3 regions of the Paenibacillus sp. FSL H7-0940 genome follow, and region 3 is predicted to be linked to each of the others. Evidence: a T-box and tRNA genes for the amino acid it is inferred to sense, from the RefSeq annotation. Region 3 holds a T-box; the other regions hold tRNA genes.

Region 1 (9,443 bases), 2.6 Mb from region 3:
TTGAAAAAAGACTTGCAATTGAAATCTGTACATGATATATTCTAATTCCGGCCAAGAAAACACGGTTTACACGGTGCGGCAAGCGAATGAAATAAGCTTCGAAAGAAACTTAAAAAAAGAGCTTGCAAAGTTGGTTCGGACATGATATAATATAAGAGTTACTGAATAGAACAATATTTAGTAACGAAACAAGTTTGATCTTTGAAAACTGAACAACGAGTGAGTAAACATTCTGCTTGCAGAATGAACGCGAAAGTTTGAGACAAGCCTTGGCTTGAATCGACTGGAGCACAAATGAGATTTTTAATCTCGTCAGATTCAAAATGAGCTTATCGCTCTTTTCAATACTTTATTGGAGAGTTTGATCCTGGCTCAGGACGAACGCTGGCGGCATGCCTAATACATGCAAGTCGAGCGGACTTGAAGAGAAGCTTGCTTCTCTGATGGTTAGCGGCGGACGGGTGAGTAACACGTAGGCAACCTGCCCTCAAGTTTGGGACAACTACCGGAAACGGTAGCTAATACCGAATAATTGTTTTCTTCGCCTGAAGAGAACTGGAAAGACGGAGCAATCTGTCACTTGGGGATGGGCCTGCGGCGCATTAGCTAGTTGGTGAGGTAACGGCTCACCAAGGCGACGATGCGTAGCCGACCTGAGAGGGTGATCGGCCACACTGGGACTGAGACACGGCCCAGACTCCTACGGGAGGCAGCAGTAGGGAATCTTCCGCAATGGGCGAAAGCCTGACGGAGCAATGCCGCGTGAGTGATGAAGGTTTTCGGATCGTAAAGCTCTGTTGCCAGGGAAGAACGCTTGGGAGAGTAACTGCTCTCAAGGTGACGGTACCTGAGAAGAAAGCCCCGGCTAACTACGTGCCAGCAGCCGCGGTAATACGTAGGGGGCAAGCGTTGTCCGGAATTATTGGGCGTAAAGCGCGCGCAGGCGGTCATTTAAGTCTGGTGTTTAATCCCGGGGCTCAACCCCGGATCGCACTGGAAACTGGGTGACTTGAGTGCAGAAGAGGAGAGTGGAATTCCACGTGTAGCGGTGAAATGCGTAGATATGTGGAGGAACACCAGTGGCGAAGGCGACTCTCTGGGCTGTAACTGACGCTGAGGCGCGAAAGCGTGGGGAGCAAACAGGATTAGATACCCTGGTAGTCCACGCCGTAAACGATGAGTGCTAGGTGTTAGGGGTTTCGATACCCTTGGTGCCGAAGTTAACACATTAAGCACTCCGCCTGGGGAGTACGGTCGCAAGACTGAAACTCAAAGGAATTGACGGGGACCCGCACAAGCAGTGGAGTATGTGGTTTAATTCGAAGCAACGCGAAGAACCTTACCAGGTCTTGACATCTGAATGACCGGTGCAGAGATGTACCTTTTCTTCGGAACATTCAAGACAGGTGGTGCATGGTTGTCGTCAGCTCGTGTCGTGAGATGTTGGGTTAAGTCCCGCAACGAGCGCAACCCTTATATTTAGTTGCCAGCACTTCGGGTGGGCACTCTAGATAGACTGCCGGTGACAAACCGGAGGAAGGTGGGGATGACGTCAAATCATCATGCCCCTTATGACCTGGGCTACACACGTACTACAATGGCCGGTACAACGGGCTGCGAAATCGCGAGATGGAGCCAATCCCAACAAAGCCGGTCTCAGTTCGGATTGCAGGCTGCAACTCGCCTGCATGAAGTCGGAATTGCTAGTAATCGCGGATCAGCATGCCGCGGTGAATACGTTCCCGGGTCTTGTACACACCGCCCGTCACACCACGAGAGTTTATAACACCCGAAGTCGGTGGGGTAACCGCAAGGAGCCAGCCGCCGAAGGTGGGATAGATGATTGGGGTGAAGTCGTAACAAGGTAGCCGTATCGGAAGGTGCGGCTGGATCACCTCCTTTCTATGGAGAATCGTTTCCCGAGTGGAAACATTCAAATACGCAGCTTAGCTGCAAAACACTCACTCGTTGTTCGGTTTTGAGAGCTCAAACTCTCAAAACAGCTTGCTTTTGCATGGAGCTTGTTCTTTGAAAACTAGATATCGAAACGAAACAAACGCGAATTAGAACATTCCTTTTTAGCTGAACTTGTGTTAAACAAGTTTCAATAAAAACGGTAGTCAAATTGCTTTTGTGATGGTATCGGGTGAGAGCGACTTTTGGCTTTGCGCAAGCAAAACAAGGGAAGCGAGCGACCGAAACCGGAACAAAATGGTTAAGCTACTAAGAGCACACGGAGGATGCCTAGGCGCTAGGAGCCGATGAAGGACGTGGCGAACAACGAAACTGCCTCGGGGAGCTGTAAGCAAGCTTTGATCCGGGGGTGTCCGAATGGGGAAACCCAGCTGGGGTAATTTCCAGTTACTCATAACTGAATACATAGGTTATGCAGAGGCATACCAGGGGAACTGAAACATCTAAGTACCCTGAGGAAGAGAAAACAATAGTGATTCCGTCAGTAGCGGCGAGCGAACGCGGAGAAGCCCAAACCAGAGAGCTTGCTCTTTGGGGTTGTGGGACGTCTCACATGGAGTTACAAAGGAACCGGTTAAGCGAAGAGGTCTGGAAAGGCCCGCCAAAGAAGGTAAAAGCCCTGTAGTTGAAAGTTGGTTCCCTCCGAGACGGATCCCGAGTAGTGCGGGGCACGTGAAACCCCGTATGAATCCGGCAGGACCATCTGCCAAGGCTAAATACTTCCTAGCGACCGATAGTGAAGCAGTACCGTGAGGGAAAGGTGAAAAGCACCCCGGAAGGGGAGTGAAATAGAACCTGAAACCGTGTGCTTACAAAAAGTCAGAGCCCGTTTTAGGGGTGATGGCGTGCCTTTTGTAGAATGAACCGGCGAGTTACGTTCCCGTGCAAGGTTAAGGTGAAGAGCCGGAGCCGCAGCGAAAGCGAGTCTGAATAGGGCGATGTAGTACGTGGACGTAGACCCGAAACCGGGTGATCTACCCCTGTCCAGGGTGAAGGTGCGGTAACACGCACTGGAGGCCCGAACCCACGCATGTTGAAAAATGCGGGGATGAGGTGGGGGTAGCGGAGAAATTCCAATCGAACTCGGAGATAGCTGGTTCTCCCCGAAATAGCTTTAGGGCTAGCCTCGGAAAACAGAGTCGTGGAGGTAGAGCACTGATTGGGTGCGGGGCCCGCAAGGGTTACCAAGCTCAGTCAAACTCCGAATGCCATAGACTTACTTCCGGGAGTCAGACAGTGAGTGCTAAGATCCATTGTCAAAAGGGAAACAGCCCAGACCATCAGCTAAGGTCCCCAAGTGTGTGTTAAGTGGGAAAGGATGTGGAGTTGCACAGACAACCAGGATGTTGGCTTAGAAGCAGCCATCATTGAAAGAGTGCGTAATAGCTCACTGGTCGAGTGACTCTGCGCCGAAAATGTAACGGGGCTAAACACACCACCGAAGCTATGGCTTGATGCTTTGCATCAGGGGTAGGGGAGCGTTGTATAAGGGTTGAAGGTGTACCGTAAGGAGCGCTGGACATTATACAAGTGAGAATGCCGGTATGAGTAACGAAAAGATCAGTGAGAATCTGATCCGCCGAAAGCCTAAGGGTTCCTGAGGAAGGCTCGTCCGCTCAGGGTAAGTCGGGACCTAAGGCGAGGCCGAAAGGCGTAGTCGAAGGACAACAGGTCGAAATTCCTGTACCACCGTAAGCCGTTATGAGCAATGGGGGGACGCAGTAGGGTAGTGACGCGGACTGATGGATGTCCGTCTAAGCAGTAAGGCTGATGTGTAGGCAAATCCGCACATTGTAAGGCTGAGCTGTGATGGGGAGCGAAAATTATAGTAGCGAAGGTCATGATCTCACACTGCCAAGAAAAGCCTCTAGCCAGGTGATGGTGCCCGTACCGCAAACCGACACAGGTAGGCGAGAAGAGTATTCTAAGGCGCGCGGAAGAACTCTCGTTAAGGAACTCGGCAAAATGACCCCGTAACTTCGGGAGAAGGGGTGCCCCGGTAGTGTGAATAGCACGAGGGGGCCGCAGTGAAAAGGCCCAAGCGACTGTTTAGCAAAAACACAGGTCTGTGCGAAGCCGTAAGGCGAAGTATACGGGCTGACGCCTGCCCGGTGCTGGAAGGTTAAGGGGAGTGGTTAGGAGCAATCCGAAGCTGTGAACCGAAGCCCCAGTAAACGGCGGCCGTAACTATAACGGTCCTAAGGTAGCGAAATTCCTTGTCAGGTAAATTCTGACCCGCACGAATGGCGTAACGACTTGGGCGCTGTCTCAACGAGAGATCCGGTGAAATTTTAATACCTGTGAAGATGCAGGTTACCCGCGACAAGACGGAAAGACCCCATGGAGCTTTACTGCAGCTTGATATTGAATTTGGGTACGATCTGTACAGGATAGGTGGGAGCCTTTGAAACGTGAGCGCCAGCTTGCGTGGAGGCAACGTTGGGATACCACCCTGATCGTATCTAGGTTCTAACCTGGTACCGTAATCCGGTGCGGGGACAGTGTCAGGTGGGCAGTTTGACTGGGGCGGTCGCCTCCTAAAGAGTAACGGAGGCGCCCAAAGGTTCCCTCAGAATGGTTGGAAATCATTCGAAGAGTGCAAAGGCATAAGGGAGCTTGACTGCGAGACCTACAAGTCGAGCAGGGACGAAAGTCGGGCTTAGTGATCCGGTGGTACCGCATGGAAGGGCCATCGCTCAACGGATAAAAGCTACCCTGGGGATAACAGGCTTATCTCCCCCAAGAGTCCACATCGACGGGGAGGTTTGGCACCTCGATGTCGGCTCATCGCATCCTGGGGCTGAAGTAGGTCCCAAGGGTTGGGCTGTTCGCCCATTAAAGCGGTACGCGAGCTGGGTTCAGAACGTCGTGAGACAGTTCGGTCCCTATCTGTCGTGGGCGTAGGAAATTTGAGAGGAGCTGTCCTTAGTACGAGAGGACCGGGATGGACGTACCGCTGGTGTACCAGTTGTTCCGCCAGGAGCACCGCTGGGTAGCTATGTACGGACGGGATAAACGCTGAAAGCATCTAAGCGTGAAGCCCCCCTCAAGATGAGATTTCCCAGTATGTAAGACCCCTTGAAGACGACGAGGTAGATAGGCTGGGGGTGGAAGTGCAGCAATGCATGGAGCTGACCAGTACTAATCGGTCGAGGGCTTATCCAATAGCAAGTTGTAATTCGCATGTTTCGTTTCGAATCTAGTTTTCAGAGAACGATCTCTGAATGTAAGCTATGCTATGCGTTTGGTGGCGATGGCGGAGGGGTTCCACACGTACCCATCCCGAACACGACCGTTAAGCCCTCTAGCGCCGATGGTACTTGGACCGCAGGGTCCTGGGAGAGTAGGACGCCGCCAAGCGATTTCCCTTTGGGGTATTTTTTTTGCCCCCCTTGCCAAGGAATAAGGGATATATATTAGGGCCCTTAGCTCAGTTGGTTAGAGCGCACCTCTGATAAGGGTGAGGCCGGTGGTTCGAGTCCACCAGGGCCCATAGCAAGACCACAACAAGAAATACACAGTGTATGGGGCCATAGCTCAGCTGGGAGAGCGCCTGCCTTGCAAGCAGGAGGTCAGCGGTTCGATCCCGCTTGGCTCCACCATTCCCTGATAGCTCAGTTGGTAGAGCACTCGACTGTTAATCGAGTTGTCACAGGTTCGAGCCCTGTTCGGGGAGCCATATGGAGAGGTGTCCGAGCTGGCCGAAGGAGCACGATTGGAAATCGTGTAGGCGTCACAAGCGTCTCGAGGGTTCGAATCCCTCTCTCTCCGCCAGATATTTTTAGCAAGGCCCGTTGGTCAAGGGGTTAAGACACCTCCCTTTCACGGAGGTAACAGGGGTTCGAATCCCCTACGGGTCATATTATGGAGGCTTAGCTCAGCTGGGAGAGCATCTGCCTTACAAGCAGAGGGTCGGGGGTTCGATCCCCTCAGCCTCCACCATATAACTTTATAATGACGCGGGGTGGAGCAGCCCGGTAGCTCGTCGGGCTCATAACCCGAAGGCCGCAGGTTCAAATCCTGCCCCCGCAATTAACTTTCCTTGAGAAAGTGATCTGGAACCGTGGTGTAGTTGGCCTAACATGCCTGCCTGTCACGCAGGAGATCGCGGGTTCGAATCCCGTCGGTTCCGCCATTTTTTAATTAAATATACACCGTGCCGGTGTAGCTCAACTGGTAGAGCAACTGACTTGTAATCAGTAGGTTGGGGGTTCAAGTCCTCTCGCCGGCACCATTTTTTAGTATTTACATCTGAATTTGTGATAGAATGTATATTACAAGTAAAATTGTTAATACTAAGATACTCTTAGTGGATGAATGGCTTACTCTATGGCGGTCGTGGCGAAGTGGTTAACGCACCGGTTTGTGGATCCGGCATTCGGGGGTTCAATTCCCCTCGATCGCCCCATGATTTTTTAATGGGGATTAGCCAAGCGGTAAGGCAACGGACTTTGACTCCGTCATGCATAGGTTCAAATCCTATATCCCCAGCCATTTCATTACGAGTCATTAGCTCAGTTGGTAGAGCACCTGACTTTTAATCAGGGTGTCGAAGGTTCGAGCCCTTCATGACTCACCATTATATTTTGCGGTCGTGGCGGAATTGGCAGACGCGCACGGTTCAGGTCCGTGTGGGCTAACCCCCGTGGAGGTTCGAGTCCTCTCGACCGCACCATATGTTTTGCGGAAGTGGCTCAGCGGTAGAGCATCGCCTTGCCAAGGCGAGGGTCGCGGGTTCGATTCCCGTCTTCCGCTCCAATATTTGCGCCCTTAGCTCAGCTGGATAGAGCGTTTGACTACGAATCAAAAGGCCGGGAGTTCGAATCTCTCAGGGCGCGCCATTATTCTCATAAGTATCGGGATGTAGCTCAGCTTGGTAGAGCACCTGGTTTGGGACCAGGGGGTCGCATGTTCAAATCGTGTCATCCCGATTTTTTTTATTTGCGGGTGTAGTTCAATGGTAGAACTTTAGCCTTCCAAGCTAATAGCGTGGGTTCGATTCCCATCACCCGCTTCCTAGTAACATATAGAAGAGCCTTTGCTTATAGCAAAGGCTTTTTTTGTGTTAAAAAGAATAAGTGTAATTTATTTAAAATAGGGTCAATTGTCATTTGATTAAGGATGGAATCTTTGTTTAAATAAATAGAACAATTCGTATCTGATTAACCGTATTTATTTATAAAGGAGGACAAACAGTAATGAAAAGAGCTCTGGTCATTGGTGGAAACGGAACATTAGGTAAAGCCGTTGTTGCGAAACTGAGAGATTATTCCATTGAGGTTATTACAGCAGGTAGACAATCCGGGGATGTTCAGGTGGATATGACGTCGACAGAGAGTATTACTACCCTCTTCGAAACGGTGAGAAATATTGATTACGTCATTGTGGCGGCGGGCCAGACCCATTATGCGAAACTCGAAGAACTGACACCTGAGAACAATATGATTAGTGTGCAGGGTAAACTGCTTGGACAGGTCAATATCGTATTGATTGGACAGCACTATATTAACGACAAGGGGAGTTTCACGCTGGTCAGTGGCATTATACAAGACCACCCTATTGAGCAAGGTGCATCAAGTGCTATGGTCAATGGGGCTATTGATTCGTTTGCCAAAGCGGCAGCGTTTGAGTTACCAAGAGGCATTCGTTTGAATTCGGTTAGTCCTAATCTGTTTGTAGAGTCTGCGGAAAAATATAAGGATTTCTTTATTGGATTTAATCCTGTACCTGTAGAGAAAGTGGCTAATACGTTTATCCAGAGTGCACTTGGGATTGAAACAGCCCAAAATTTCAAAATATATTAAAAGCCGGAAAGTTATATATGATTTTGATGATTACCTATCCCTAATTAATTGCAGGATGAGAAAGGTGTACATGAAATACATTTAGCTGTTAAGCATGTAGAATGATTTTTCATGAAACAGAACTGAATGAGGCCATTTGAAATATTAAATAAAAAGGAGATCCACCGAAAATCCGGTGAATCTCCTTTTGTTTGTTGTGAATGAAACAGAGGTATATTGACTATTATGGAGCAGGTAGCCCAAGAACTTCGAGCATTTCATTACGTTTGAGCGATTCGGCAATGGGGCCGTCAATGAGCCATTTCTTAGCATTGAGGACATAGACATGACCATTTTGAACAGCAGGTAGGCTTTTCCATACTTGGAGTTGCTGGATTTCATTGAGTTCATCTTTTGTTTTTTGCAACGCTTCAGCTGACCCATCTGAGCTAATGGACACGATAAACAGATAGTCTGCTTTGATTTCAGGCAAAAATTCTACCGAGATACTGGCATTCATCCGATCCGGGTTCTCTGCCTCGAGTTTGGTAACGAGAGCATCGGGAGTGAATCCAACCTCATAACCCGCTCCTACATAACTGGAAGCTGGAAATGGCGTGGATGGAATGGAAGAGAAGAACAAACGCATATCCTTCTCTTCCAGGCGCAGGAATGCAGCTGTAGGTTTGGTCTTGGTGATATCGGCTGCGAGCTTCTGAGCTTCAGTTACTTGGTCTTTATTTTTTTGTAAAAGCTGTTCAGCCCGCTCTTCAATATCTAGCGCAGTAGCTACCTGTACGATAGATTCCTGCCAATTACGGCGATCATAAGTGATCGTAGGCGCGATCTTCTCGAGTTGTTCGAGAATTTTGGCATCCAAACTGGCATTGGCAATAATGAGGTCCGGGTTGGCGCTGACTACAGCTTCAAAATTGACACTTTCATTGATGGGTTCGACATCCACGCCTTGAGCTTCAAGTTGCTCATTCAGGTAATCTTGCCGACCAATAGGTGTAGCAAGTACCAGTGGTACCTCCAAGGAGAGGAGAATGTCCTCCATATTAATGGACACAATCCGTTCGGGATGTGCCGGGATTTCTTTGCTGCCACTGGCGCTCTCCACGGTCTTAGTAGCTGATTCAGTGGATGAGTCGCCATCTGTCCCCGCAGCTGATTTTACGCCATCTGCAGATGGCTGCGAAGTGCTTGCAGGTGTCTGCCCACACGCAACAAGTAACATGGCGAGTATGAACATGATCCCCGTTATTTTGACATAATGCTGTTTGTACATCATAATCCCCCTGTGTTTCTAATGATATTGATTCTCAGTATACTTTATATTGTAGCGGTCTCATGTTGAGGGAGACATAGCCTTCTGTGCTATCCGGTCATGGATTAATGTGCTGAGTCCCACCAAAAAGTTTCAGGGTTTCATCGATGATCTGATCATGGGCATATGGTGAATAATCCAACCAAGGCATTTCATCAAGCAGATATACATGTTGGTTCTGCACAGGCATCAAATCTTGCCATAGCTGAGTATGTTGTAGTTTATGCCAACGTTGCTGGGATTCTGAGTCCTGGTCCACAATCAGTAACATGCGATCTCCAACCATTTGAGGCAACTCCTGTTCATCCAATGCACGATAGACTTGCCCCGGAAGCAGATCGTGTGAAGGGGACACG
Region 2 (9,443 bases), 2.6 Mb from region 3:
TACCAATCGTAATATTGGCCGGAGAGCCGCCAACATACTTTGTGAACGTCATCGTCTCTTCCATCGGGCGATTGATCTCATTGGCGTTCAAGTCGATGCACAAGCGACCAATGGCGGTGAAATCCTTCTTCCTGGATACCGGAAAGGATACGTAAGTCATTGCATGTGAGCCCCTTTCTGTAGTGGGATTTTCCATGTTGTATATGGATATCTAGACTAGTTACTCATTCCATCGTAAGAACTCGTAAACGGCTAGAGTAAGTCATTTTTATTTTCCAATCGTAACGTTATACTCTTGCTAGCCTTCTTCCTTTTCACTTCATGGGTTTGGCCTCTGACCGCTGCAATGCTGAACAAATCAGCTGTGTTGGTATAACGACTCCATATAGTTCAAAGATTGCTTCGCATACTCATATGGGTTATGAATCGCAGGGTCCTGCTCTCCTTCAAGCATCGCCCAGCCATCGTACCCTCGTGTGATCAGTTCTTGCAGAATTGGTGCAAAATCAATGCATCCATCTCCTGGTACGGTGAACACTCCTCTACGAATACAACCGACAAAGTCAGACTGCTCCGCGCGTGCTTCATCCAGCACATGCGGGCGGATATCTTTCAGATGGATATAGGCGATCCGATCATAATGTTTGCGTAGCAGTTCAAGTGGATCGGCTCCGCCATAATAGGCATGACCAGTATCATAGAGCAGGTACACGAGAGAAGGGTCTGTCAGCTCCATCAGTCGATCAATCTCATCCGGTTGCTCTACCACTGTGCCTCCATGATGATGGTACGTAAGCTTCAACCCATGTTCGCGGGCAATAGCTCCTGCTTCGTTCAATCCTTCAGCGAGGATATGCCATTCAGATTCGCTCAGTCTGAGCACTTCTTTTTCATTCGGTGTCCGTCTTGGATCAAAATGAAGTGACCCGCCTACCTCTGCCGTACTGATTACCTTACTGCCCATGGATTGGAGAAATTCCGCATGTTTGCGATAACTGTCCAGCTCCGACTGACGATATGCCGGGTCGGAGAAAAGTACGGATTTCCACTGGGAGACCAGCTTGATATTCCTTTTACTCAATTCCTCACGCAATATAGCGGGATCGGTTGGATACTTACGTCCCATCTCTGTGCCTGTCAGCCCAAGACGCTGAATGTCATCCAGAATCTGTGCACACGTTGTCGCATCACCATGCTCCTTCACATCTTCACCGACCCAATTGATCGGATGAATCCCAAGCTGGAATGGCAGCTTGCTCATTGCTCCACGTCTCCTTTGTCGTTCAACATTGTGGTTCACTATATTAAACTGGATTAAATCGGTCTTGCTTTGGCACGGTTGGCTTGCATGGTGTGATGAGCATGAACTACCTTTTCTTCGGCAGATACCTCAGGTACACCCACATTCCACCATGACTCGTATCCACCTGCGTTGGTTCCAGGCACGACCGGAATCTCAATCAACGTACTCACTGTTTCGTTCTTCGCATCTCGGAGTGCTTGTTCCAGCTGTTCTGCTGTCTCCGCTCTATAGGATTTGGCTCCCATGCTTCGGGCGTGTGCAGCAAAGTCCATTGGCATGTAATCCCCGGTCAGTCGTCCACTCTCGGATTCCCGATAACGGAACTCATTGCCGAACCCGTCACTACCATGTTCCCGCTGTAAATTATGAATACATTGGAATCCATTGTTGTTGAATAATAAAATAGTCATCTTCTTCTGTTCCTGCAAACTGGTCACAAACTCCGAATGCAGCATCAGATAACTGCCATCCCCTACCATGGCGTACACTTCACGATCCGGCTCGGCAAGTGCTGCTCCGAACGCTCCACTTACCTCGTACCCCATACAGGAGAACCCATACTCCATGTGATACGTCTTTGGTTCAGCCGCACGCCACAGACGATGCAGATCGCCTGGCAGACTGCCCGCCGCACACACAATAACGGAAGATGGATCAATGGTCCGGTTAACGATGCCAACTGCTGTAGTCTGTGCCAGCCCTGCTTCATGTTGAGCTGCATACAGCCGATCCACTTCTGCATTCCATTCAGCGCGGAGATCAGCGATTTCGGATGCGCCATATGCACTTCGGTATTGTCTTTCCTGCAATTCCTTCTGCAAAGCCTGCAATCCTTCGCGTGCATCTGCCAGAATGGCTTCCCCGCCTAACTTGGCGGCATCCATGCCATTCAGGTTAATGTTGATGAATGAAGCTTCCGGATGTTGAAAAGCAGAGCGGGACGCCGTCGTAAAATCCGAGAACCGCGTACCGACGCCGATCACAACGTCTGCTTCTCTCGCCAGCCTATTGGCTGCTAGAGAACCTGTAACCCCGATGGCCCCCACATTTAGTGGGTGGTCCCAAGAAACTGCGCTCTTGCCCGCCTGCGTCTCGGCGATCGGAATACCAAATGCCTCGGCGAATTCCACGAGTTGAACGGACGCCTCAGAGTACAACACACCGCCGCCTGCAACGAGCAGCGGTTTCCTGCCTCGGGCAATCTGCTCCGTTGCCCGCTCAATGGCTGCCTGTACTGGGGGGCGACGATCCAGATAATGTACTTTGCGGGCAAAGAACGATTCTGGATAATCGTACGCCTCTGCCTGCACATCCTGCGGCAGTGCGAGCGTTACTGCTCCCGTCTCTGCTGGATCGGTTAGCACACGCATGGCCTGTGTGACAGCAATCATCAACTGTTCGGGACGAACAATGCGATCCCAGTACTTGCTGACGGCTTTGAATGGATCAGTTGCTGAGATTGTATAATCACTGCTCACTTCCAACTGCTGAAGTACCGGGTCCGGTTCCCGTGTAGCAAAGTTATCTCCAGGAAGTAATAAAACCGGAATCCGGTTCACCGTTGCAGTAGCTGCGGCTGTAATCATATTCAAAGCACCAGGTCCAATGGATGTTGTACATGCATAAATCTGTCTACGGTTCTTCTGCTTGGCATAAGCCGTTGCCGTATGCACCATACCTTGTTCGTTCTTGCCTTGCATATACGTCAGGCTTCCCGGACTGCGCTCCAGCGCTTCTCCAATGCCTGTTACATTGCCATGTCCAAAAATACCGATGATTCCCTTCACAAACTTGGTTTCCACCCCGTCAACCGAGATATATTGCTGATCCAGGTATCGAAGCAGTGCCTGAGCCATCGTTAGTCGAATTGTATTCATGAATTGATCGCCGTCCTTTCCTTTACGGGTTAAGCGCTTAATCTACGTTAAGTTTAAGCGCCTTACCCCTAAAGGTTAAGCGCTTAATTGATATGGTATTACAGGTTAATGATTTACGCAAGCTATTTTTGTAAGCGTTTTTATAAATTGTGATAAAGAAAAGATATTCTTGTGTTCGAACATGTGTTAGACCTTCTCTATTTGAACACTTCCACAATGACTAAGGACAGACTTAAAAGAGAGGGGAATATATCGTGAGGATGGGATACACGCTAAAGCCATATAATCCGTGATCTTTGCATACAATTATAATCAATATGCCTGTGAATGCAAAAAAAGAAAGAGACGGTGAGTACCATCTCTTTCTTTTCAATATTTAAGCGGGTGATGGGAATCGAACCCACGCTATTAGCTTGGAAGGCTAAAGTTCTACCATTGAACTACACCCGCATAACAACAATCGGGATGACACGATTTGAACATGCGACCCCCTGGTCCCAAACCAGGTGCTCTACCAAGCTGAGCTACATCCCGTTAACTATACCGGCGAGAGGACTCGAACCTCCACGGTTTCCCACTCGATTTTGAGTCGAGCGCGTCTGCCATTCCGCCACGCCGGCAAAATATGAAGTTATAATGGCGCGCCCTGAGAGATTCGAACTCCCGGCCTTTTGATTCGTAGTCAAACGCTCTATCCAGCTGAGCTAAGGGCGCAAAATATTGGAGCGGAAGACGGGAATCGAACCCGCGACCCTCGCCTTGGCAAGGCGATGCTCTACCGCTGAGCCACTTCCGCAAATAAAGGATGCGCGTGGAGGGACTTGAACCCCCACGTCAAAGACGCTAGATCCTAAGTCTAGTGCGTCTGCCAATTCCGCCACACGCGCATATAATGGTGAGTCATGAAGGGCTCGAACCTTCGACACCCTGATTAAAAGTCAGGTGCTCTACCAACTGAGCTAATGACTCATAGAAAAACTGGTGGAGGATGATGGATTCGAACCACCGAACCCGTACGGGAGCAGATTTACAGTCTGATGCGTTTGGCCGCTTCGCTAATCCTCCAGGATTACATGGTGCCGGCGAGAGGACTTGAACCCCCAACCTACTGATTACAAGTCAGTTGCTCTACCAGTTGAGCTACACCGGCGTATTACATGGTGTTATAAATGGTGGCTCGGGACGGAATCGAACCGCCGACACGAGGATTTTCAGTCCTCTGCTCTACCGACTGAGCTACCGAGCCTTACTAGAATAAAAAAATGGCGGAACCGACGGGATTCGAACCCGCGATCTCCTGCGTGACAGGCAGGCATGTTAGGCCAACTACACCACGGTTCCAGATCACTTTCTCAAAGGAAAGTATAATTGCGGGGGCAGGATTTGAACCTGCGGCCTTCGGGTTATGAGCCCGACGAGCTACCGGGCTGCTCCACCCCGCGTCGTTATAAAGTTTATATGGTGGAGGCTGAGGGGATCGAACCCCCGACCCTCTGCTTGTAAGGCAGATGCTCTCCCAGCTGAGCTAAGCCTCCATATTATGACCCGTAGGGGATTCGAACCCCTGTTACCTCCGTGAAAGGGAGGTGTCTTAACCCCTTGACCAACGGGCCTTACTGGCTCCCCGAACAGGGCTCGAACCTGTGACAACTCGATTAACAGTCGAGTGCTCTACCAACTGAGCTATCAGGGAATGGTGGAGCCAAGCGGGATCGAACCGCTGACCTCCTGCTTGCAAGGCAGGCGCTCTCCCAGCTGAGCTATGGCCCCATACACTGTGTATTTCTTGTTGTGGTCTTGCTATGGGCCCTGGTGGACTCGAACCACCGGCCTCACCCTTATCAGAGGTGCGCTCTAACCAACTGAGCTAAGGGCCCTTATCAATTTTCGAAAAAAAATACCCCAATGGGGTTTCGCTTGGCGGCGTCCTACTCTCCCAGGACCCTGCGGTCCAAGTACCATCGGCGCTAGAGGGCTTAACGGTCGTGTTCGGGATGGGTACGTGTGGAACCCCTCCGCCATCGCCACCAAACGCGTAGCTTACATTTCAGAGTTGTTGTTCTCTGAAAACTAGATTCGAAACGAAACATGCGAATTACAACTTGCTAATTGGATAAGCCCTCGACCGATTAGTACTGGTCAGCTCCATGCATTGCTGCACTTCCACCCCCAGCCTATCTACCTCGTCGTCTTCAAGGGGTCTTACATACTGGGAAATCTCATCTTGAGGGGGGCTTCACGCTTAGATGCTTTCAGCGTTTATCCCGTCCGTACATAGCTACCCAGCGGTGCTCCTGGCGGAACAACTGGTACACCAGCGGTACGTCCATCCCGGTCCTCTCGTACTAAGGACAGCTCCTCTCAAATTTCCTACGCCCACGACAGATAGGGACCGAACTGTCTCACGACGTTCTGAACCCAGCTCGCGTACCGCTTTAATGGGCGAACAGCCCAACCCTTGGGACCTACTTCAGCCCCAGGATGCGATGAGCCGACATCGAGGTGCCAAACCTCCCCGTCGATGTGGACTCTTGGGGGAGATAAGCCTGTTATCCCCAGGGTAGCTTTTATCCGTTGAGCGATGGCCCTTCCATGCGGTACCACCGGATCACTAAGCCCGACTTTCGTCCCTGCTCGACTTGTAGGTCTCGCAGTCAAGCTCCCTTATGCCTTTGCACTCTTCGAATGATTTCCAACCATTCTGAGGGAACCTTTGGGCGCCTCCGTTACTCTTTAGGAGGCGACCGCCCCAGTCAAACTGCCCACCTGACACTGTCCCCGCACCGGATTACGGTACCAGGTTAGAACCTAGATACGATCAGGGTGGTATCCCAACGTTGCCTCCACACAAGCTGGCGCTCATGCTTCAAAGGCTCCCACCTATCCTGTACAGATCGTACCCAAATTCAATATCAAGCTGCAGTAAAGCTCCATGGGGTCTTTCCGTCTTGTCGCGGGTAACCTGCATCTTCACAGGTATTAAAATTTCACCGGATCTCTCGTTGAGACAGCGCCCAAGTCGTTACGCCATTCGTGCGGGTCAGAATTTACCTGACAAGGAATTTCGCTACCTTAGGACCGTTATAGTTACGGCCGCCGTTTACTGGGGCTTCGGTTCACAGCTTCGGATTGCTCCTAACCACTCCCCTTAACCTTCCAGCACCGGGCAGGCGTCAGCCCGTATACTTCGCCTTACGGCTTCGCACAGACCTGTGTTTTTGCTAAACAGTCGCTTGGGCCTTTTCACTGCGGCCCCCTCGTGCTATTCACACTACCGGGGCACCCCTTCTCCCGAAGTTACGGGGTCATTTTGCCGAGTTCCTTAACGAGAGTTCTTCCGCGCGCCTTAGAATACTCTTCTCGCCTACCTGTGTCGGTTTGCGGTACGGGCACCATCACCTGGCTAGAGGCTTTTCTTGGCAGTGTGAGATCATGACCTTCGCTACTATAATTTTCGCTCCCCATCACAGCTCAGCCTTACGATGTGCGGATTTGCCTACACATCAGCCTTACTGCTTAGACGGACATCCATCAGTCCGCGTCACTACCCTACTGCGTCCCCCCATTGCTCATAACGGCTTACGGTGGTACAGGAATTTCGACCTGTTGTCCTTCGACTACGCCTTTCGGCCTCGCCTTAGGTCCCGACTTACCCTGAGCGGACGAGCCTTCCTCAGGAACCCTTAGGCTTTCGGCGGATCAGATTCTCACTGATCTTTTCGTTACTCATACCGGCATTCTCACTTGTATAATGTCCAGCGCTCCTTACGGTACACCTTCAACCCTTATACAACGCTCCCCTACCCCTGATGCAAAGCATCAAGCCATAGCTTCGGTGGTGTGTTTAGCCCCGTTACATTTTCGGCGCAGAGTCACTCGACCAGTGAGCTATTACGCACTCTTTCAATGGTGGCTGCTTCTAAGCCAACATCCTGGTTGTCTGTGCAACTCCACATCCTTTCCCACTTAACACACACTTGGGGACCTTAGCTGATGGTCTGGGCTGTTTCCCTTTTGACAATGGATCTTAGCACTCACTGTCTGACTCCCGGAAGTAAGTCTATGGCATTCGGAGTTTGACTGAGCTTGGTAACCCTTGCGGGCCCCGCACCCAATCAGTGCTCTACCTCCACGACTCTGTTTTCCGAGGCTAGCCCTAAAGCTATTTCGGGGAGAACCAGCTATCTCCGAGTTCGATTGGAATTTCTCCGCTACCCCCACCTCATCCCCGCATTTTTCAACATGCGTGGGTTCGGGCCTCCAGTGCGTGTTACCGCACCTTCACCCTGGACAGGGGTAGATCACCCGGTTTCGGGTCTACGTCCACGTACTACATCGCCCTATTCAGACTCGCTTTCGCTGCGGCTCCGGCTCTTCACCTTAACCTTGCACGGGAACGTAACTCGCCGGTTCATTCTACAAAAGGCACGCCATCACCCCTAAAACGGGCTCTGACTTTTTGTAAGCACACGGTTTCAGGTTCTATTTCACTCCCCTTCCGGGGTGCTTTTCACCTTTCCCTCACGGTACTGCTTCACTATCGGTCGCTAGGAAGTATTTAGCCTTGGCAGATGGTCCTGCCGGATTCATACGGGGTTTCACGTGCCCCGCACTACTCGGGATCCGTCTCGGAGGGAACCAACTTTCAACTACAGGGCTTTTACCTTCTTTGGCGGGCCTTTCCAGACCTCTTCGCTTAACCGGTTCCTTTGTAACTCCATGTGAGACGTCCCACAACCCCAAAGAGCAAGCTCTTTGGTTTGGGCTTCTCCGCGTTCGCTCGCCGCTACTGACGGAATCACTATTGTTTTCTCTTCCTCAGGGTACTTAGATGTTTCAGTTCCCCTGGTATGCCTCTGCATAACCTATGTATTCAGTTATGAGTAACTGGAAATTACCCCAGCTGGGTTTCCCCATTCGGACACCCCCGGATCAAAGCTTGCTTACAGCTCCCCGAGGCAGTTTCGTTGTTCGCCACGTCCTTCATCGGCTCCTAGCGCCTAGGCATCCTCCGTGTGCTCTTAGTAGCTTAACCATTTTGTTCCGGTTTCGGTCGCTCGCTTCCCTTGTTTTACTTGCGCAAAGCCAAAAGTCGCTCTCACCCGATACCCTCACAAAAGCAATTTGACTACCGTTTTTATTGAAACTTGTTTAACACAAGTTCAGCTAAAAAGGAATGTTCTAATTCGCGTTTGTTTCGTTTCGATATCTAGTTTTCAAAGAACAAGCTCCATGCAAAAGCAAGCTGTTTTGAGAGTTTGAGCTCTCAAAACCGAACAACGAGTGAGTGTTTTGCAGCTAAGCTGCGTATTTGAATGTTTCCACTCGGGAAACGATTCTCCATAGAAAGGAGGTGATCCAGCCGCACCTTCCGATACGGCTACCTTGTTACGACTTCACCCCAATCATCTATCCCACCTTCGGCGGCTGGCTCCTTGCGGTTACCCCACCGACTTCGGGTGTTATAAACTCTCGTGGTGTGACGGGCGGTGTGTACAAGACCCGGGAACGTATTCACCGCGGCATGCTGATCCGCGATTACTAGCAATTCCGACTTCATGCAGGCGAGTTGCAGCCTGCAATCCGAACTGAGACCGGCTTTGTTGGGATTGGCTCCATCTCGCGATTTCGCAGCCCGTTGTACCGGCCATTGTAGTACGTGTGTAGCCCAGGTCATAAGGGGCATGATGATTTGACGTCATCCCCACCTTCCTCCGGTTTGTCACCGGCAGTCTATCTAGAGTGCCCATCCGAAATGCTGGCAACTAAATATAAGGGTTGCGCTCGTTGCGGGACTTAACCCAACATCTCACGACACGAGCTGACGACAACCATGCACCACCTGTCTCCTCTGTCCCGAAGGAAAGATACATCTCTGCATCGATCAGAGGGATGTCAAGACCTGGTAAGGTTCTTCGCGTTGCTTCGAATTAAACCACATACTCCACTGCTTGTGCGGGTCCCCGTCAATTCCTTTGAGTTTCAGTCTTGCGACCGTACTCCCCAGGCGGAGTGCTTAATGTGTTAACTTCGGCACCAAGGGTATCGAAACCCCTAACACCTAGCACTCATCGTTTACGGCGTGGACTACCAGGGTATCTAATCCTGTTTGCTCCCCACGCTTTCGCGCCTCAGCGTCAGTTACAGCCCAGAGAGTCGCCTTCGCCACTGGTGTTCCTCCACATATCTACGCATTTCACCGCTACACGTGGAATTCCACTCTCCTCTTCTGCACTCAAGTCACCCAGTTTCCAGTGCGATCC
Region 3 (9,443 bases):
TGATGTCCGATAAACGCGATATTGAACATAGACTGTCGGAAACCGAGCATTATGGCCTTGGAGACTCCCTTAAACTACAGACAGGTGAATTATCACCAATTGATAACCATCCTGGCGACATAGCTACGGAGGTGTATGAACGCGAGAAAGATATTTCCCTGCTGGAACATGATGAATTCCAATTGGAACGAATCGATTCTGCACTGCACTCCATCGAAGAAGGACATTACGGTACATGTGCGGTCTGCCAGCAACCCATCCCTTATGAACGCATGGAAGCTGTTCCCTACACCAAATACTGCAAAAAACATCAACCGGAAACCGTTGTCTCTGAGAACCGTCCTGTAGAGGAAGAATTCCTCGCCCCGGCATTTGGTCGAACCAGTCTGGACGAGCGTGATGATCAAAATGGCTTCGATGGTGAAGACACTTGGCAGATTGTTGAAAGCTGGGGCACATCGAACTCACCAGCCATGGCTGAAGGACGCGATATCGACAGCTATGATGTTATGGCGATTGAAGCCACCGATGAAGTGGAAGGCTGCGTTGAAGCGTACGAAAGCTTTGTTGCCACGGACATCTATGGTCATGACGTCTCCATCGTGCGCAATCGGCAATATCGCCAGTACCTGGAGAACCGTGAGGGCGAGGGTCTGTTAGAACCGGATATGGAGACGGATGACATTTACTAAAAGCACTTTGATATCCTTCACCTTTAATCACTGCTCATCGCTTAGTATGTGTTCATATCAAGCTGGCGCTGGACAATGCGTACAATATCAGCGATGTAATCTCCAACAATGGGAAGATTGAGCGCCCCAAGTAGCTGCAAAACGTAAATAATTGTTGCTGCGAAAAAGGTAAACCCAATCGCAATCCCCACACCTCGTGCGGCTCCAGACAACAGGTTCAATCCGATCAATTTCCATGGTCTGTTCAGCAATTCTGTGTATTGCGCTATTCGTGAACGTTCCAGTTCATTCGCCAGACGGTTCGTCAGGGTATGTAACTCTTCAATTTTGTCATGGGAATTGAGATTATCTGATGTTGATTGTTGTGAAGTGGATGCGGTTTGCTTGTCATGTTCGCTCATGTTTTGGTCAGTTCCTTTGATCAATATAGATTGACTGCACTATAGAATCATTGCCTTATTGCCTAAAAAACAAACGAGCCCAGATACAGGGAATATGTCCCTGCCTCTGCGGCTCGTTTATTTATATCCTATATTCTGTCCTTGTTGAATATTACATAATCCAAATTATGCTTCGATGTATATACCGATCGATTTGCCTCCGGCTTCAACACGTTCCATGGCCTCATTCGAGCCAAATGTAACTTCGGTTACGAGAACATTTTCACGCAACACATCATCAAACGCCTGAATAGCTTCCTGAAGGGATGCATCCACATCCAGTGTCAAACGTACTCTTTTCTCAATTGGGAGGTCCAGTCGTTTCCGGGTATCCTGCACAGCACGAACCACTTCACGAACCCAGCCTTCCTGTTCCAATGCTGGCGTGATTTCGGTATTGAGCGCAACCGTCAGACCGTAACCTGATGCTGAAGCAAAGCCTGATTTGGCCTGTTTATCAACCAATAATTCTTCGCTCGTCACTTGCAGCTCTTCACCTTCCGGTGAAACGATGTTCAGTACACCTTCCGAAACCACTTTACGCGTCTCATCGGCTGACATTCCTTTGAAGAAGTTCTGCAGGAACCCTACGTTTTTACCGTATTTTTTACCTGCGACCTTCAGGTTCAGCTTCAATGTAAAGTCAACGAATTCCGCATCATTATGCTCCGTACGGATTCCTTTTACATTGATCTCTTCTTTGATGATCTCTTCGTAACTTGCCAGGTCAAACCCTTTATCCAAAGAAACGATTAATTCGGACAGTGGCTGACGTGTCTTGATGCCTGTTTCGTTACGAACGTTACGGGCAAGTTCAACCACGCGGCGAGCCGTCTCCATATCCTGTTCCAGTCCTGCATCAATCAGCGCTTCATTAGCTACTGGATAGTCTTCCATGTGCACACTCTCACCTGTTGCAAGGTTCAGATAGATATCTTCTGCAAGCATCGGTGTAAACGGAGCAACCAGTTTCGCAGTAGTCACCAACACCTCAGTCAATGTACGGTAAGCATCCAATTTATCCTCTGTCAGGCCACTTCCCCAGAAACGGTCACGGGAACGACGGATATACCAGTTACTCAACTCATCAACAAATGCTTCAATCGCTTTGGAAGAGTTCAGATAATCGTTAACCAGCAACGCTTTTTCTACAACCAGGATCAGGCTGTTCAGTCTCGACAGAATCCAGCGATCCAGCTTGTGTGCGGACAGTTGGAACGGGTGCTCCTGTGGATCAAATCCATCAATGGTAGCATAAAGCGTCAGAAATGCATGGGTGTTAACCAGCGTATCCACCATTTTGGATTTGGCTTCCCCTACGATACCTTTGGAGAAACGTTTGCTGTTCCACGGTGCACTGTCAGACAACAAAGCCCAGCGGAATGCATCTGTACCGTATTCTTCAATTACTTCCCAAGGATCGATAACGTTACCTTTGGATTTGGACATCTTCTGTCCGTTCTCGTCAAGAACGTGTCCTGTAGCCATAACCGCTTTGTAAGGCGCTTTGCCTGTCAAAAGGGTGGAAACCGCCAGCAAGCTGTAGAACCAGCCACGTGTCTGGTCAATCCCTTCACAGATCATATCCGCAGGGTACTGCTGTTCGAATACTTCTTTATTTTCAAATGGATAGTGCTGCTGGGCAAACGGCATGGAGCCGCTGTCGAACCAGACATCGATCACTTCCGGTGTACGTTTCATCTCATATTTGCCACAAGAGCTCATGACTTTAACGTCATCCACATATGGTTTATGCAATTCAAGATTCTCTGGCACATCACCTACCGCACGAGCACGCAATTCTGCAATGCTGTGTGGTGCAAATTGTTCGCCAGTCTCCTCACACACCCAGATGTTCAGCGGAGTTCCCCAATAACGATCACGGCTGATATTCCAATCCACCAGATCCTCAAGGAATTTCCCGAAGCGACCTTCACGAACGTGACCGGGGTACCAATCCACTTCACTGTTGTTGGCAATCAATTGGTCCTTGATGGCTGTTGTTTGGATAAACCAACTGTCCATTGCATAGTACAGAAGCGGTGTATCACAACGCCAGCAGAACGGATAGCTGTGCTCATATTTTTCTTTGCTGAACAAACGTCCATGCTCAGACAGATATCTTACGATATCAATATCACAATCCTTCACGAAACGTCCGGCAAAGTCAGTAACCTCAGCGACAAATTTACCTTCCAAGTCCACCATGTTCACAAAGCTGATCCCATTCTCACGGCATACACGGTAGTCATCTTCACCATGGGCAGGAGCCATGTGTACGATACCCGTACCACTTGCATCCGTTACAAAGCTTGCACCCAGAATGATGTTGGCTTTCTCAGCCTGTACGTAGTTGAACGGAGGATCATACGTTTTGCCAACGAGGTCGGCACCTTTCAGTGCACCGATGATCTCATACTCACCCTTGGTATCTTTCATCACTTTTTCAACCAGGTTGGTTGCCATGATGTACACTTCATCACCTTGACGAACACGGGAGTAGTCCATATCCGGATTCACGGCAAGTGCAACGTGCGAAGGCAATGTCCAAGGTGTTGTCGTCCAAGCCAGTACAAATTCTCCGCTGTCATTCAGTTTGAATTTCGCTGTAGCACTCAGATCTTTAACGTCTTTGTACCCTTGTGCAACTTCATGGGAGCTCAGTGTTGTCTGGCAAGATGGGCAATACGGGCTCACACGATGACCACGATACAACAGGCCTTTTTCGTGGATCGTCGCCAGGATGTTCCATACACTCTCGATGTAGTTGTTATCAAGGGTGATATACGGGTTATTCATATCCGTCCAATATCCGATGCCTTCTGTCAAATCACGCCATTGTTGCTCGTACTCGAATACGCTCGCTTTACATTCGTTAATGAATTTCTCCACGCCATAATCTTCGATTTCCCACTTGTGGGAGATACCAAGCTTTTTCTGTACACCCAGTTCTACAGGCAGACCATGTGTATCCCAACCCGCTTTACGAACGACACGGTAACCTTTCATCGTGTTATACCGTCCAACAAAATCCTTGATTACCCGTCCCAGTACGTGACCGATATGCGGTTTTCCGTTCGCTGTAGGCGGCCCTTCATAAAATACGAAGTTTGGTTTTCCCTCCCGGTTTTCGATGGATCTTTTGAATGTATTCTCCGTTTTCCATTTATCTAACACGCGTAATTCTCTGGCACGTGCCTTCTCTTTGACGTCAACTCGTTGCATGATGATTATCTTCCCTTTCTTTGGTTGGATTGTGGACCGTCCACAAAAGCGTTTCAATCCCCCTAAATCCCCCTTGCCAAGGGGGACCCCATAGGCGCTCCGCCCTCTGGACACCCGGGATGGGTTGTCGTTGGGGGATCGGTGGCGCTTATGGGCGAAGGTTAATGTGCGTGATGGCGGCCATTTTGCGGCTGTTCCCTGCGTGAACGCCGCATGGCCTTACCGCGAGGCGGGTGTTGCCGGGTGCTTCGCTCCCCCGGCAGGTGGCTCTCTCCTTGAGGTCCTTTCGGGCCTCATGGACGTTCGCCTTTTTTGGACACAAAAAAGCCCCGTCCCTGGAAAGGGACGAGGCTATACTCGCGTTACCACCCTAATTCTGTTCATCACAAACCACATCCAGGCAAGCCTGGGTATGCTCTGTCATCAACAGCGCTTATGCCCCGCTATACTACCGCAGGGTGCCGTTATAACGTACGGCTTACGGTTCGGCTTACACTCGGCAATCAAGATCACCGCTTCAGCGTCACTTCTCCGGGGAGATATTCGGCTATAACTCATCCATTGGTTTGCACCAACCACCAACTCTCTGAGGGATGAGATCATAACGTACTGAACCCGTCATGGAATCACTATTCATTATGAATATAGTTATAGCCTCTTTGCAGACAAAAGTCAACCAGGCGACAGACTAATAAATTTCTTTCATCTCCCGCTCACGGTCACGCACTTCCTGCTCCCGGCTCTCCAGCACTTCCCAACCATCCTGAGTCAACAGTTCAAGCTGCGCTTCAACAAGCGTGCGGAAACGGGCACGGTAAATCGAGGCCTGCTTTTTCAGTTCTTCCACTTCCAAAGCAATTTTGCGAGATTTGCCCAACGATTCGTTCACGATCCGGTCTGCATTTTTCTCTGCTTCCTTCACGATCAACTGCGCTTCTTTCTTCGCATTACCCTTCACATCATCAGCAGCTTCCTGCGCAATGATGATCGTTTTGCTAAGCGTCTCTTCAATTGTAGAAAAATGATCCAGTTTCTCCTGAACGGACAGCAACTGATTGCTCAGCTCTTTGTTCTCGCGAATGACGCCTTCGTAATCTTTGATGACTTGATCCAGGAATTCATTGACTTCATCCTCGTCATACCCGCGCAAACGTCGGGAAAATTCCTTGTTGTGTATGTCCAGCGGCGTTAATGGCATGCTGTCCACCTCCTGTTAAAGTTCCTTCCCGTCCAGAGAAGGTTTGCAGCATATGGGTACCACCCAAGGGGCCGTATCGTTGATGCCTAACCTTGGCAACGTATACGGAATGCAGGATCAGAATTGCATCCTCCAACGTTCATGTAAAGCTTTGACTTAATGTTTATCGGATACACCGCGTATTTTCTACACCTTTATGATAAACATTTCGACAAGAAAGCGGATTTTCCTGCAACAGACTCAGGCAAATTTGCCGATTTTCACTCGGCAACGCCCTTTTTTGGTCATCCCATCCTGTTCCATAACCTTGAAGCGGCCAAATCCCTGAATGGATACGACATCACCCGCTTTTAGCGACTTGGAGGGATCTTCCTCAACTTTCCAGTTCACACGGCAGCGACCAGCTTTGATCGGAGCCAGCACTTTACTGCGACTAAGCCGATACACATCTGCGCAGATTCCATCCAAACGAAGCGAAGCGACCGTAATGTCCATCGTCTCCAGTTTACTCTCTGACCATCGCATCTGATCCAAAGGAAGTAACTCTGTGAACACATGTAACCGATGCACCTGATTCAGTTGAAGCGATAAAAAAGCGCCGGTTTCCGCCGCCACCACTGTATGGCAACCGTCCTCCAGCACTTGGATATCCCCGATCTTTCCACGTTTCATCCCAAGCCCGAGCAGGGAACCCATATAGTCCCCATGCTCCAGCTCCGAGATTTTCTGATCATCAGACGTAATACTGAGCACCTGCATACCCATATCCTCATCATCCAGATACATATAATCAGGTGCAACCAGCGCACGCTTGCGTTCAGCAGCCTCGTAACCACCATCCAGACGAATCTGAACGTCGTTACGGCGATTGGCAAGAGTCTGTAAGATAAAAACCTGTCTTGGATCAAGAAAGTCAGTTAGCTTCATGTCATGATACTTGCCTGCCTGCTCAACCCAATCCGAAGCTTTATCTACAAAATCTCGCTCATCATGGCTAAAATGTTCGTAAATTTCACCGCTCATCTATGTCACCCTACCCTAATAGTCCGTGTTCAAAAAGACCGGTTTTCAGTACCGAGAAGATGGGATAAAGCTAGAAATGGAGTAGCGGAGCGTAGAAAAAACTACGTGAGCAACTACAATGTTTCCGAAGGAAACATACTTCGTAAGCCTCCCGCTTATTTCGGCTGAATTCCATATTCGATGCTGACGATGCCACTAGGCATCCTTCGTAATCAAAAGCGGACTTTTTGAACAACCTCTAATATGCAAAATACCGAAGTATGGAGATCAGCCCATTAAGCGCAAGTTGCAGAACGATCAGCGCCACAATCGGGGAAATATCCAGCACACCGAACAAAGGCGGTATAAATCGGCGAAACGGTCTTAGATATGGTTCCACTAATTTGCCCAGCCATTCACCGATGAAGCTTTCCCGCGCATTGGGAAGCCAAGACATCAATATGTAGACAATGACCATGTAAAAGTAAATCTGGTATAACGTGTACAACACGCTTTCAATCTGATACAAAAGTGGCTCACCTCATTCTGTTATAATCTTGCTCGCTGTCAGCCAGTATTTCCGTAATTGATCCCTGAATTTCAACCGTATCTGGCGTACAGAGAAAAATGTTTCCGCCGATTTTGGAAATACCGCCACCCAATGCATATACCGTGCCACTCAAAAAATCAATAACGCGCAGCGCTTGGTCCTGGCGAATTCGTTGCAGATTCACCACAACGGTACGATGCGAACGCAGATGGTCGGCAATTTCCTGAGCCTCGTCATAAGAACGCGGTTCATACAGGACAACTTTAACATTTTTCTGGGAATGAATGCTCACCACATTATTCCCCCTTTGGTTTCTACGTTTATCGAGACTGGAGGTTTCAGCTTCCTGATGTTCAGCCTCATTTTCCTCCTGCGCAGCCATTCGTTCACGTTCCACAATCTCTTCCTCTTCCTGAAGTCCGAGGAAATTCATAAATTTATTCATTACGCCCATCGTGAACCCTCCTCTTTTCCTACGAGAATCGATCCTAGCCGTACCCAGGTTGCACCTTCTTCAATGGCCACTTCAAAATCATTGGACATCCCCATCGACAGCTCAGTCAATGGCTCTGCTGTAAGGGCTTGTCCATTCAATTGATCTCTCAGCTCACGCAATCCACGAAATACGGGACGCGTCAGCTCCGGATCTTCCTCATGAGGTGCCATAGTCATTAGGCCAACGACCTTGAGATTGTTGAACGAACGAATATCACGCAAAAAAGAACTTGCCTGTTCAGGCTGTAATCCATACTTGCTCTCTTCACCCGAAATATTCACCTGCAAAAACGTTTCCACTTGGATGCCAAGTGAAGCTGCTTTTTTATCCAACTCCTTCGCCAATGACAAACGATCCAGTGAATGTATGTAACGAAACTTGCCAATCACGTCTTTCACCTTGTTTGTCTGCAAATGACCGATAAAGTGCCAGGTACCCTGCTGACCAAAAGCTTCCCATTTGGCCTGTGCATCCTGCCACCGGTTTTCTCCAATATGCTCAAGACCATAATCCAGCACCGATCCCGTTGTTTCAAGTGAGACATATTTCGTGACCGCAATCACATTCACATCATCACGATGACGGTTACTGCGCCGACATGCATCCTCGATCTTCTGATTTACCTGTTGTATACGCTCCTCCAATGACACAGAGGGTCACCTCTCTTCCAGCCCAATCCAACTCGCCATCCGCCCTGTAACACCATTTTCCTTCCGATAGGAGAAAAATAGTTCGGGATGACAACTTGTACACCATGTTGTACATTCGATATGATCCGGCATTATTCCTGCTTTCATCATAATGTGTCGATTACATTCTTTCAAGTTTAACATCGTTTTACCGTTATTCACGGCTCGATATGCTTGTTTAGAAGCAGAATCCTCGTATTTATCATTAACCGGGGAATCATCAAACCAAACCCGTACATGCTGCATGACCGCCTCATCCACTTCATAACAGCAATCCCCAATCGACGGACCGATTGCAGCTCGAATGTCCTGCCTACGGCTGCCATACTCCCGTTCCATCGTCTCCACCATGGATACAGCGATACCCGCGACTGTACCTTTCCAGCCGGCATGAGCAAGACCTACCGCCTGTTGCACAGGGTCATAGAAATAAAGCGGAACACAGTCTGCGTAGAAAGAAGTCAACAGCACACCAGGCGCATTCGTGACCAAGCCATCCGTATCCTGCAACGCAGATTGACGATCAAGTAGTCCTCTGCTCCGATCTTCAGCGGTAATTACAGCCACATGTTTGCCATGCACCTGCTCTCCACAGGTCCATGCTTCTGTTGCAAAGCCAAGCTTCTCGGTTACAAGCCTGCGGTTGTTAAGTACAACTTCAGGGTCATCCCCCACATGATAAGCACAATTGAGCGTAGCATACGGAACTTTTCCAACTCCACCATGCCTCGTCGTAAACCCGACTGACAACTGTTCAAATTGCTGTGTCCAGGGCTCAACATATAATAATAACGGATCAGGACCGAAATATGAATTTGGTTTTTTGGTCCGTTCAAGTAATTCTTTATCCAATACAAAGGGTTCCATTATCTCACCTCACCACTTCCAGTGTACCAAATGAGCCACATTCTGTCTCATTTATATCGTTCGACGCTGATTACGTTCCGACCGTTCAATGCGTTCCACTCGCTCTGTGCGGTTATGCTGCTGTTCATCATACAGGCGCGCTTCGCGATCACGCTCGTCATACGTATTTTCCTTCACCTCATCCATCTTCACCAGTATCACATCTGAACCAATCTTCACAATGTTTCTCCAGGGAATCACCAGATCCGTTCCCCCGCCAAAAAGACCCATAAAACGGCTGTACC

The links. A T-box is a leader RNA that pairs with one kind of tRNA and senses whether it is charged. The one in region 3 lies ahead of ileS (isoleucine--tRNA ligase), so its partner is inferred to be a tRNA-Ile.
Region 1: it encodes a tRNA-Ile, which carries the amino acid that the T-box ahead of ileS (isoleucine--tRNA ligase) is inferred to sense. The anticodon was not compared.
Region 2: it encodes a tRNA-Ile, which carries the amino acid that the T-box ahead of ileS (isoleucine--tRNA ligase) is inferred to sense. The anticodon was not compared.

What each region holds. Positions count from the first base shown of each region.
Region 1 is NZ_CP150280.1:5,326,874-5,336,316, reverse strand. Features, by position in the region: rRNA gene MHB71_RS23515 (16S ribosomal RNA) at 350-1,902, shown strand; rRNA gene MHB71_RS23510 (23S ribosomal RNA) at 2,214-5,139, shown strand; rRNA gene rrf (5S ribosomal RNA) at 5,218-5,334, shown strand; tRNA gene MHB71_RS23500 (tRNA-Ile) at 5,394-5,467, shown strand; tRNA gene MHB71_RS23495 (tRNA-Ala) at 5,501-5,576, shown strand; tRNA gene MHB71_RS23490 (tRNA-Asn) at 5,578-5,653, shown strand; tRNA gene MHB71_RS23485 (tRNA-Ser) at 5,657-5,748, shown strand; tRNA gene MHB71_RS23480 (tRNA-Glu) at 5,763-5,834, shown strand; tRNA gene MHB71_RS23475 (tRNA-Val) at 5,841-5,916, shown strand; tRNA gene MHB71_RS23470 (tRNA-Met) at 5,933-6,006, shown strand; tRNA gene MHB71_RS23465 (tRNA-Asp) at 6,032-6,109, shown strand; tRNA gene MHB71_RS23460 (tRNA-Thr) at 6,133-6,208, shown strand; tRNA gene MHB71_RS23455 (tRNA-His) at 6,307-6,382, shown strand; tRNA gene MHB71_RS23450 (tRNA-Gln) at 6,394-6,468, shown strand; tRNA gene MHB71_RS23445 (tRNA-Lys) at 6,478-6,553, shown strand; tRNA gene MHB71_RS23440 (tRNA-Leu) at 6,563-6,649, shown strand; tRNA gene MHB71_RS23435 (tRNA-Gly) at 6,658-6,732, shown strand; tRNA gene MHB71_RS23430 (tRNA-Arg) at 6,739-6,815, shown strand; tRNA gene MHB71_RS23425 (tRNA-Pro) at 6,832-6,905, shown strand; tRNA gene MHB71_RS23420 (tRNA-Gly) at 6,918-6,988, shown strand; gene MHB71_RS23415 (short chain dehydrogenase) at 7,173-7,778, shown strand; gene MHB71_RS23410 (ABC transporter substrate-binding protein) at 8,002-9,051, opposite strand; gene MHB71_RS23405 (AraC family transcriptional regulator) at 9,146-9,443, opposite strand, start outside.
Region 2 is NZ_CP150280.1:5,362,513-5,371,955, forward strand. Features, by position in the region: gene iolC (5-dehydro-2-deoxygluconokinase) at 1-160, opposite strand, end outside; gene iolE (myo-inosose-2 dehydratase) at 359-1,261, opposite strand; gene iolD (3D-(3,5/4)-trihydroxycyclohexane-1,2-dione acylhydrolase (decyclizing)) at 1,315-3,180, opposite strand; tRNA gene MHB71_RS23675 (tRNA-Gly) at 3,560-3,630, opposite strand; tRNA gene MHB71_RS23680 (tRNA-Pro) at 3,641-3,714, opposite strand; tRNA gene MHB71_RS23685 (tRNA-Leu) at 3,722-3,800, opposite strand; tRNA gene MHB71_RS23690 (tRNA-Arg) at 3,818-3,894, opposite strand; tRNA gene MHB71_RS23695 (tRNA-Gly) at 3,902-3,976, opposite strand; tRNA gene MHB71_RS23700 (tRNA-Leu) at 3,987-4,067, opposite strand; tRNA gene MHB71_RS23705 (tRNA-Lys) at 4,074-4,149, opposite strand; tRNA gene MHB71_RS23710 (tRNA-Tyr) at 4,160-4,245, opposite strand; tRNA gene MHB71_RS23715 (tRNA-Thr) at 4,255-4,330, opposite strand; tRNA gene MHB71_RS23720 (tRNA-Phe) at 4,351-4,426, opposite strand; tRNA gene MHB71_RS23725 (tRNA-Asp) at 4,444-4,521, opposite strand; tRNA gene MHB71_RS23730 (tRNA-Met) at 4,549-4,622, opposite strand; tRNA gene MHB71_RS23735 (tRNA-Val) at 4,640-4,715, opposite strand; tRNA gene MHB71_RS23740 (tRNA-Glu) at 4,722-4,793, opposite strand; tRNA gene MHB71_RS23745 (tRNA-Asn) at 4,798-4,873, opposite strand; tRNA gene MHB71_RS23750 (tRNA-Ala) at 4,875-4,950, opposite strand; tRNA gene MHB71_RS23755 (tRNA-Ile) at 4,984-5,057, opposite strand; rRNA gene rrf (5S ribosomal RNA) at 5,096-5,212, opposite strand; rRNA gene MHB71_RS23765 (23S ribosomal RNA) at 5,290-8,215, opposite strand; rRNA gene MHB71_RS23770 (16S ribosomal RNA) at 8,527-9,443, opposite strand, start outside.
Region 3 is NZ_CP150280.1:818,553-827,995, reverse strand. Features, by position in the region: gene MHB71_RS03465 (TraR/DksA C4-type zinc finger protein) at 1-692, shown strand, start outside; gene MHB71_RS03460 (DUF5665 domain-containing protein) at 734-1,093, opposite strand; gene ileS (isoleucine--tRNA ligase) at 1,259-4,357, opposite strand; T-box leader at 4,696-4,988, opposite strand; gene MHB71_RS03450 (DivIVA domain-containing protein) at 5,046-5,555, opposite strand; gene MHB71_RS03445 (YlmH/Sll1252 family protein) at 5,796-6,578, opposite strand; gene MHB71_RS03440 (YggT family protein) at 6,817-7,086, opposite strand; gene MHB71_RS03435 (cell division protein SepF) at 7,094-7,561, opposite strand; gene MHB71_RS03430 (YggS family pyridoxal phosphate-dependent enzyme) at 7,552-8,253, opposite strand; gene pgeF (peptidoglycan editing factor PgeF) at 8,260-9,159, opposite strand; gene MHB71_RS03420 (YlmC/YmxH family sporulation protein) at 9,211-9,443, opposite strand, start outside.